Linked DNA regions of Methanocaldococcus jannaschii DSM 2661. The protein of the gene in region 3 binds, or shares a complex with, the protein of the main gene of each other region. Each region holds a gene or a part of one and is shown on either strand. Other genes may lie near its edges. The genes, in order: rpl7ae, MJ_RS06415 and rpl12p.

Region 1 (2,929 bases), 700 kb from region 3 along the record:
GTAATCTTCAGCTCTTAAAGTGTTGAAATAAACGTCCTCATAACCAATTTCTCTAAACTCTTTTATTATTGCCCCTCTAACTTCTTTAATACCAGGAACATTTTCCATAACAAATATTTTTGGTTGTAAATCTCCAACAATCCTTATATATTCTAAAACTAATCTTCCAGTTTCGTCTTTATACAATCTATCATAAGGATTTTTCTCTCTCTTTGGATTAGCTCCTGTATAACCTTCACAGGGAGGACCGCCAATAATAACATCTACTTTTTTATTTTTGATGAACTTTTCTATCTCAATTGCATGAATTTCTCTAATATCATCATTAATAACAACAGGACTTAATTTTTTGGTTTTTTCATTTAGTGTTCCCAGTCTTTTTAGCCACTTTATATCTTCCTCTTCAAAAGGAAATTTGAATGGGTAGATTCCAACATAGCCCTTTAATTCTTTCAATTTGAATTCTCCAGGTCTTATTTTTTCATATATTTGACCATTAAAATTTAATGCATAAGAAAAAGCGGCATCTTCATTTAACTCTATAGCTACCAATGGCTCAAAACCCTCTTCCACGAACCCTCTTGAAAATCCCCCACATCCACAAAATAAATCAATAAATTTCAACATTATCACCAAAATAAAAGGTTATTTAAAAAATAAAATAAATTTAAAAATTTAAATTAAATACCAAAAAAGCCAAATAACTTATTGTGATTCTTGAGCTTTCTTTAACTCTGCCTTCATATCTTGATAGACTTTAGTCCATTTTAATTTTCTTGGATTTCTTCCCATTCTGTAGCTTTTCTCACATTTGGATGAGCAGAAATATAATACAGTCCCATCTTTTTCTACGACCATTTTTCCTTTTCCTGGCTCAATTTCATAACCACAAAAGCTGCATGTTCTCCATTCTGGCATAGCTATCCCCCTTTAATAGTGTTTCAGTGATTTTAAAATAATTTAAGATTAAATTATTTATCTTCTTCTGTCTAATGGTCTTGCTTCTCTCTCTGTTTCTCTTAACATAATAATGTCTCCAACTTTAACTGGACCTTTAACGTTTCTAACTAAAACTCTTCCAGTATCTTTTCCACCTAAGATTTTACATCTAACTTGTATAATTCCTCCAGTAACCCCTGTTCTACCAATGACTTCAATAACTTCAGCAGCTACTGCTTCCTTATAAACAAATTCATCTTCCATCCTCATCACCTAATATTAATGAAGGTTTAAAATTTATAAAAAAGTTAGTAGTAGTGTTTCATAATTTATATAATAATAACTATATACTATTGATTGATGGTTAAATAGCGTTCTAATAATTTACTGCTTCAAAACATTTACCTTTTCAATTAATACCTTTAACTCTTCAGCATCTCCTTCGTTGATGATAGCAACTGATGATGCAGCAACTTCCAATCCAGCAGCCTTACCTAAATCCTGCTTTGAAGCTACGTAAGCGTAAGGAATTCCTTTCTCTTCACATAAGTATGGGAGGTGAGCAACAACTTCTTCTGGTTTAACATCTTCAGCAATGATAACTAATTTTGCGATACCTCTTTCAACTGCCTTTGTAACTTCGTTAGCTCCTTTTTTGATTTTTTGTGCTTTTGCAACTGCATCTAATAGCTCTTTTTGAATTTCTTCTGGAACTTTAAATTTTACATAAACTGCCATGTCTTTCAACCTCCTTCATCTCTTTGCTAAAAAATGGGCAATCCGGAGGGAATTGCCCACTCCTACAGGGCTTTTGCACTTGTTGATATTTATAAGGAATTTTGCATCTATAAGGTGCATATTTTTATATAAGAAATATTTTCCTGCAAAAGCCCTGTAGTTATCATCGTGGCTTAGAATAGGTATAACAACATATTGACTTTTAGTATATAAAACTTTTGGGTAAGTTTATAAAATCCTCTCAATAGGCACCACCAATATATCTCTCGCTCCTAAAGCATGAAGCTTAGGAACTAAGGTAAATATCTCATCCTCATTAACAACGGCATGAATAGCTACCATATTATCGTCAGATAAAACCTTAGAAACTGTTGGACCAGCCATTCCTGGAATTAATTTTCTAATCTCTTCGACTTTATCCTTTGGGGCATTCATCATAATTAATCTTTTTGTTTCAGCAAATAAAACACTTTTTATGGCAATAACTATTTGATTTATTTTTTCTCTTTTCTCTTTATCTTTTAAGCTGTTTTTGTTTGCTATTAATCTTGTAGTTGATGAGACAATTTCATCTATAACTTTTAACCTATTCAACCTTAAAGTTGTTCCTGTAGATGTTAAATCACTAATTAAATCAGCTATTCCTATGAATGGAGCTATCTCTGTTGCTCCACTAAGTTCAATAATCTCAACTTTCTTATTTAATTTTTCAAAGTATTTTTTTGTTAGGTTTGGGAATTCTGTTGCTACTCTCATCCCTTCTTTTATATCGTCTATGCTGTTTATATTTGAGCTCTCTGGAGCGGCTAAAACCAGTTTTGCAAATCCAAAACCAAAATCTAATAGGAAATCAACTTTATCTTCAACATTTCTCTCTAAAACTAAATCATAGCCAGTTACTCCTATATCTGCAACACCATCAGCCACAAACTCCGGAATATCTCTTGCTCTTGCAAACATTACTTTGATGTTGTCATCTACAGTGTTAGCAAATAAACTTCTTCCCTTAACTGTAATCTTTAATCCTGCCTTCTCTAAAACTTTCATTACTGGCTCTGAAATCCTCCCTTTATTTGGTAATGCAAACATTATCATCTTCTCACGTAATTATTATATTCATGTATTTGTATTTTTTATTTTGCATCTCTTTCGTTGAATTTCTTTTTTTATTTTTTCTCCACTGACTCTAAGTAAGTTTGATACGCTTCTTGGGATTTTCCCATTATCAGATAAAATTTTTGCTATAATACTT
Region 2 (2,913 bases), 700 kb from region 3 along the record:
AATGGCTGGTCCAACAGTTTCTAAGGTTTTATCTGACGATAATATGGTAGCTATTCATGCCGTTGTTAATGAGGATGAGATATTTACCTTAGTTCCTAAGCTTCATGCTTTAGGAGCGAGAGATATATTGGTGGTGCCTATTGAGAGGATTTTATAAACTTACCCAAAAGTTTTATATACTAAAAGTCAATATGTTGTTATACCTATTCTAAGCCACGATGATAACTACAGGGCTTTTGCAGGAAAATATTTCTTATATAAAAATATGCACCTTATAGATGCAAAATTCCTTATAAATATCAACAAGTGCAAAAGCCCTGTAGGAGTGGGCAATTCCCTCCGGATTGCCCATTTTTTAGCAAAGAGATGAAGGAGGTTGAAAGACATGGCAGTTTATGTAAAATTTAAAGTTCCAGAAGAAATTCAAAAAGAGCTATTAGATGCAGTTGCAAAAGCACAAAAAATCAAAAAAGGAGCTAACGAAGTTACAAAGGCAGTTGAAAGAGGTATCGCAAAATTAGTTATCATTGCTGAAGATGTTAAACCAGAAGAAGTTGTTGCTCACCTCCCATACTTATGTGAAGAGAAAGGAATTCCTTACGCTTACGTAGCTTCAAAGCAGGATTTAGGTAAGGCTGCTGGATTGGAAGTTGCTGCATCATCAGTTGCTATCATCAACGAAGGAGATGCTGAAGAGTTAAAGGTATTAATTGAAAAGGTAAATGTTTTGAAGCAGTAAATTATTAGAACGCTATTTAACCATCAATCAATAGTATATAGTTATTATTATATAAATTATGAAACACTACTACTAACTTTTTTATAAATTTTAAACCTTCATTAATATTAGGTGATGAGGATGGAAGATGAATTTGTTTATAAGGAAGCAGTAGCTGCTGAAGTTATTGAAGTCATTGGTAGAACAGGGGTTACTGGAGGAATTATACAAGTTAGATGTAAAATCTTAGGTGGAAAAGATACTGGAAGAGTTTTAGTTAGAAACGTTAAAGGTCCAGTTAAAGTTGGAGACATTATTATGTTAAGAGAAACAGAGAGAGAAGCAAGACCATTAGACAGAAGAAGATAAATAATTTAATCTTAAATTATTTTAAAATCACTGAAACACTATTAAAGGGGGATAGCTATGCCAGAATGGAGAACATGCAGCTTTTGTGGTTATGAAATTGAGCCAGGAAAAGGAAAAATGGTCGTAGAAAAAGATGGGACTGTATTATATTTCTGCTCATCCAAATGTGAGAAAAGCTACAGAATGGGAAGAAATCCAAGAAAATTAAAATGGACTAAAGTCTATCAAGATATGAAGGCAGAGTTAAAGAAAGCTCAAGAATCACAATAAGTTATTTGGCTTTTTTGGTATTTAATTTAAATTTTTAAATTTATTTTATTTTTTAAATAACCTTTTATTTTGGTGATAATGTTGAAATTTATTGATTTATTTTGTGGATGTGGGGGATTTTCAAGAGGGTTCGTGGAAGAGGGTTTTGAGCCATTGGTAGCTATAGAGTTAAATGAAGATGCCGCTTTTTCTTATGCATTAAATTTTAATGGTCAAATATATGAAAAAATAAGACCTGGAGAATTCAAATTGAAAGAATTAAAGGGCTATGTTGGAATCTACCCATTCAAATTTCCTTTTGAAGAGGAAGATATAAAGTGGCTAAAAAGACTGGGAACACTAAATGAAAAAACCAAAAAATTAAGTCCTGTTGTTATTAATGATGATATTAGAGAAATTCATGCAATTGAGATAGAAAAGTTCATCAAAAATAAAAAAGTAGATGTTATTATTGGCGGTCCTCCCTGTGAAGGTTATACAGGAGCTAATCCAAAGAGAGAGAAAAATCCTTATGATAGATTGTATAAAGACGAAACTGGAAGATTAGTTTTAGAATATATAAGGATTGTTGGAGATTTACAACCAAAAATATTTGTTATGGAAAATGTTCCTGGTATTAAAGAAGTTAGAGGGGCAATAATAAAAGAGTTTAGAGAAATTGGTTATGAGGACGTTTATTTCAACACTTTAAGAGCTGAAGATTACGGAAATCCATCTGTTAGAAGAAGAGTTTTTGTTTCAAACATAGAAATTAACCCAGAAAAAACTCAGCCAAAAACTGTTATTGAGGCAATAGGAGATTTAATGTATAAAGGTAGAGATGTCCCAAATCATGAATTCGCCGCTCTACCTGCAAGGTTTAGGAAGAGAGTCCATAAATTAGGTTGGGGAGATGCATTTATCTATTTCAAAGGAGCCAATAGAAGGTTGGGGAATTATATAAGGTTGCATCCACTTAAATTAGCTGAGACAGTTATGGGTAAGAGGTTCTTTATCCACCCTTATGAAGATAGATTATTGACACCAAGAGAACAGGCAAGGTTGATGAGTTATCCTGATTACCATCTATTCGCTGGAGGTATAAGAAGCTGTTATAATCAGATTGGGGAAAGTGTTCCTGTGGCTTTAAGTAGAGCTATAGCCAGGGTGATTAAAGAAAACTTAAAATAAAAAAATGAAAAATAAATAAAAAAATACAAAAAACTAAAAAGGTGAGAAAAATGTTTATTTGTTTGCATAACACATACAGTGCTAAGCAAGTAGAAGAGTTTGGAAGAATCGCTTATGGATTTGATATCAACACAATAGTTGTAACAAAGGCAACTGCATCAGCTGCTCAGAGTGGAATTCCAACACTACATAAAATGGCATACAAATTAGGAAAGAATGTTTTATTCTTTGAAGAGTTAGATGATGCTATAGAAGTTTTAAGACCTGAGAAAGTGTTTTTAATTGGAAATAAAAGTATCTGTGATGAGAAGGTAGATTTTAATGAAGTTGGAGAAAATGATTTGGTTGTTTTCTGTGGAGCTTCAACCGGTTTCACAAAATTAGAG
Region 3 (2,828 bases):
TTTTTTCTCTCAATTCATCCAAAGGCAGTTAATTATGGCAGTGGATTAGAGTTTTTAGATTATTTCTTAAATGAAACGTCAAAAAATTAATTATAACAACTCAACAAAATTTTCTATAATCTTTAAACCAATTTTTCCACTTTTTTCTGGGTGGAATTGGGTGGCAAAGACATTATCTTTGTTTATAACGCTTGGAAACTCTCTTCCATATTCAGTTTTTCCAACTATACAATCTTCATCTGGATTTACATGATATGAATGAACAAAGTAAAAGTAACTATTGTTTTTTATTCCTTCAAACAGTGGGCAATCTTTAACTATTTTTACACTATTCCAGCCCATATGTGGAAGTTTTTCAACATCCTTAAACTTGATTACATTGCCTTTTATTATCCCTAAACCTTTGATTCCTCTTTTCTCTTCGCTCTCTTCAAATAAAATCTGCATTCCTAAACATATTCCTAAGAATGGAACTCTATCATCAACAATTTTGTATATTGTCTCTTTTAATGGAGCTAAATTTTCCATTGCACTACCAAAATTTCCTACACCTGGTAGAATTATCTTATCACAAGCCAATAACTCCTCACTGTTGTTTGTTATTATTACCTTATCATAGAGTTCAACTGCCTTTTGAATACTTCTCAAATTCCCTGCGTTGTAATCAATTATTCCAATCATTTTCATCCCTAAAATTTAGAGTTCTTGAACTTCTTTTATTGTATCTAAAATCTTCTTTAGAGCTCTTTTGGCATCTTCCTCACTCTTTAAACCAGTAATAACGACCTTACCACTACCAAATATTAAAACAACAACCTTCGGGTCATCCAACCTATAAACTAACCCTGGGAATTGTTCTGGCTCATATTCAGTTCCTTCAACCATTAAGGCAATGTCATCTAAATTTGGCTCAATTCCTAAATCAGCTGTTGCGACCATATTTTGGATTTTAATTTCAGGGTTTTCAATAACATCAATTCCGGCATCTTTTAACTCTTTTATAATCTTTTTAATGGCTATTTCTGCCTCTTCTTTGCTCTTAGCTCCAGTACAATTTACCTTTCCACTTCTAAATATTAATAAAGCAACTTTTGGCACTGATAATCTACAAACTAACCCTGGGAATTGTTCTGGCTCATATTCAGCATTTTCTAAAATCATAGCAACCTCTTCTAAATCAATATTGTCTCCAATTTTTGTTGAGACTACAACATTAACAATCTTAATTTCTGGTTCCATGATTTTCACCTATTTAACAACTAACTTAGATATTATATAAAAACCCCATATATAAATACTTTATATATAAATACTTTTAAATATTACATAAAATTTGTATATTTAACTTAATAAATGTAATATTTAAAAATAAAAAAAGAAAGTAGAAAATTTATCCGAATAAAGCTGCCAATCCAGCAACTGCAGCTGTATCTTCTTCCTTCTTCTCTTCTTTTTTCTCTTCTTCTTTCTTCTCTTCAGCAGCAGCTGCTGGAGCTGCAGCAGCTGGAGCAGCTGCAACAGGCATTGCAGCGTTTGCAATAGCTTCTTCAATATCTACTCCTTCCAATCCAGCAACTAATGCTTTAACTCTTGCATCATCAACTTCTACACCAGCAGCTGATAAAACTGCCTTAATTGCATCTTCTGTGATTTCTTTTCCTGCACTGTGCAATAATAAAGCTGCATATATGTATTCCATAATTTACACCTCCAAATGTTCTCCTTTGTGTTTTATTTATTTGTTTTAACCGTAATATCTAAACAATATTAATTTGAAGTAGAGTTTGCAATTCACTATTTATAATTAGTTATTTATATTTTTCGGTTAGAACAATAGGGCTAATCCAGCCGCTCCTGTATCTTCTTCTTTCTTCTCTTCCTCTTTTTTCTCTTCTTCTTTCTCTTCCTCAGCTGCTGGAGCAGCTGAAACTTCTACTGAGGACAACTTAGCTTTAATGTCTTCATCCAATGCTTCGTCAGGCAATTTTGAAGCTAAAGCTAATGCCTGAGCCTGAGCTTTCGCTAATATGTCTCCAGCTGTTTCTTTTGTTACGAATGCTGTCTCTACTGATAAAGCTCTTGCGTTTATGAATGCCTTCTGTATTAAGAATGGCAATACTTCTTTTGCTGGATATGCTGTGTTAAATGCCAAGTTAAATGCGTTTTGGTATGCAGCTTGTATGTCAGCTAATAACTTCTCTTCATCAACCTTTAAGACATCTGGTGTGTAGATAATTCCATCTTCATAAACAGCTAAGATATTTAAACCAACTTTTATTGGCTTGATTCCTAATCTGTCTAAGACAGCTGCCAATTTTGGTGAAACAACTTCTCCTTTTTTAACAACAACTTTATCTTCTTTAATTGCAATTTTACCTTTTTCTATCGCAGCTGGAATACCAACACTTTTAAGCTCTCCTAAGAAAGGTCCTGGAGGCATTCCAGTTGAACCTTTCTCAACTTTAATGTCACAAGGAGCTATTTGTCCTCCTCTTACAGGAGCAGGACTTTTGTTCTCTTCTAATAATTTGTATAACTTGAATGGGTTCATGTCTGTAACTAATATAGCCGCCCCTCTCTCAACGTAGTTTGCTAACTCAGCTAATTTTGGATTGTTTAATTCTTCAGCAGCTTCTTTTAAAGCTCTTATAATTAAGGTGTTTCTTGACATTCTTAATTTAACTTTGTCCCTGATTTTATCTCTAATCTCTTGCAATTGAGGGGCAGGAACGTCCATCATATCTACAATAGCCACTACAGGCTTACTTTTAATAAGCCCCTTGAGTGTTTTAACTTCTTCAATTTTCCATGGGGCTACGTGTGCTTTC

The links.
Region 1: rpl12p (region 3) and rpl7ae share a complex: the UniProt entries of both Methanocaldococcus jannaschii proteins name them as parts of the 50S ribosomal subunit.
Region 2: rpl12p (region 3) and MJ_RS06415 share a complex: the UniProt entries of both Methanocaldococcus jannaschii proteins name them as parts of the 50S ribosomal subunit.

The regions. Positions count from the first base shown.
Region 1 is NC_000909.1:1,145,572-1,148,500, forward strand. What follows is about bases 1-2,766. They hold rpl7ae (50S ribosomal protein L7Ae), read right to left. Parts: upstream 1,678-2,766; coding sequence 1,324-1,677; downstream 1-1,323. Other genes in these bases: MJ_RS06410 (DNA cytosine methyltransferase), read right to left, coding at 1-627; MJ_RS06415 (50S ribosomal protein L24e), read right to left, coding at 706-918; MJ_RS06420 (30S ribosomal protein S28e), read right to left, coding at 976-1,203; hisG (ATP phosphoribosyltransferase), read right to left, coding at 1,906-2,766. Also shown: more of hisG, read right to left, coding at 2,767-2,772; MJ_RS06435 (UPF0058 family protein), read right to left, coding at 2,794-2,929. UniProt on the Methanocaldococcus jannaschii protein: Multifunctional RNA-binding protein that recognizes the K-turn motif in ribosomal RNA, the RNA component of RNase P, box H/ACA, box C/D and box C'/D' sRNAs.
Region 2 is NC_000909.1:1,144,721-1,147,633, reverse strand. The notes cover bases 1-2,750. They hold MJ_RS06415 (50S ribosomal protein L24e), read left to right. Parts: upstream 1-1,144; coding sequence 1,145-1,357; downstream 1,358-2,750. Other genes in these bases: MJ_RS06405 (RecB-family nuclease), read left to right, coding at 2,578-2,750; MJ_RS06410 (DNA cytosine methyltransferase), read left to right, coding at 1,436-2,527; MJ_RS06420 (30S ribosomal protein S28e), read left to right, coding at 860-1,087; rpl7ae (50S ribosomal protein L7Ae), read left to right, coding at 386-739; hisG (ATP phosphoribosyltransferase), read left to right, coding at 1-157. Also shown: more of MJ_RS06405, read left to right, coding at 2,751-2,913. UniProt on the Methanocaldococcus jannaschii protein: Binds to the 23S rRNA.
Region 3 is NC_000909.1:447,030-449,857, forward strand. The notes cover bases 46-2,710. They hold rpl12p (50S ribosomal protein P1), read right to left. Parts: upstream 1,700-2,710; coding sequence 1,391-1,699; downstream 46-1,390. Other genes in these bases: MJ_RS02665 (DUF2334 domain-containing protein), read left to right, coding at 46-90; hisH (imidazole glycerol phosphate synthase subunit HisH), read right to left, coding at 91-681; MJ_RS02675 (TATA-box-binding protein), read right to left, coding at 697-1,239; MJ_RS02685 (50S ribosomal protein L10), read right to left, coding at 1,826-2,710. Outside these bases: more of MJ_RS02665, read left to right, coding at 1-45; more of MJ_RS02685, read right to left, coding at 2,711-2,828. UniProt on the Methanocaldococcus jannaschii protein: Forms part of the ribosomal stalk, playing a central role in the interaction of the ribosome with GTP-bound translation factors.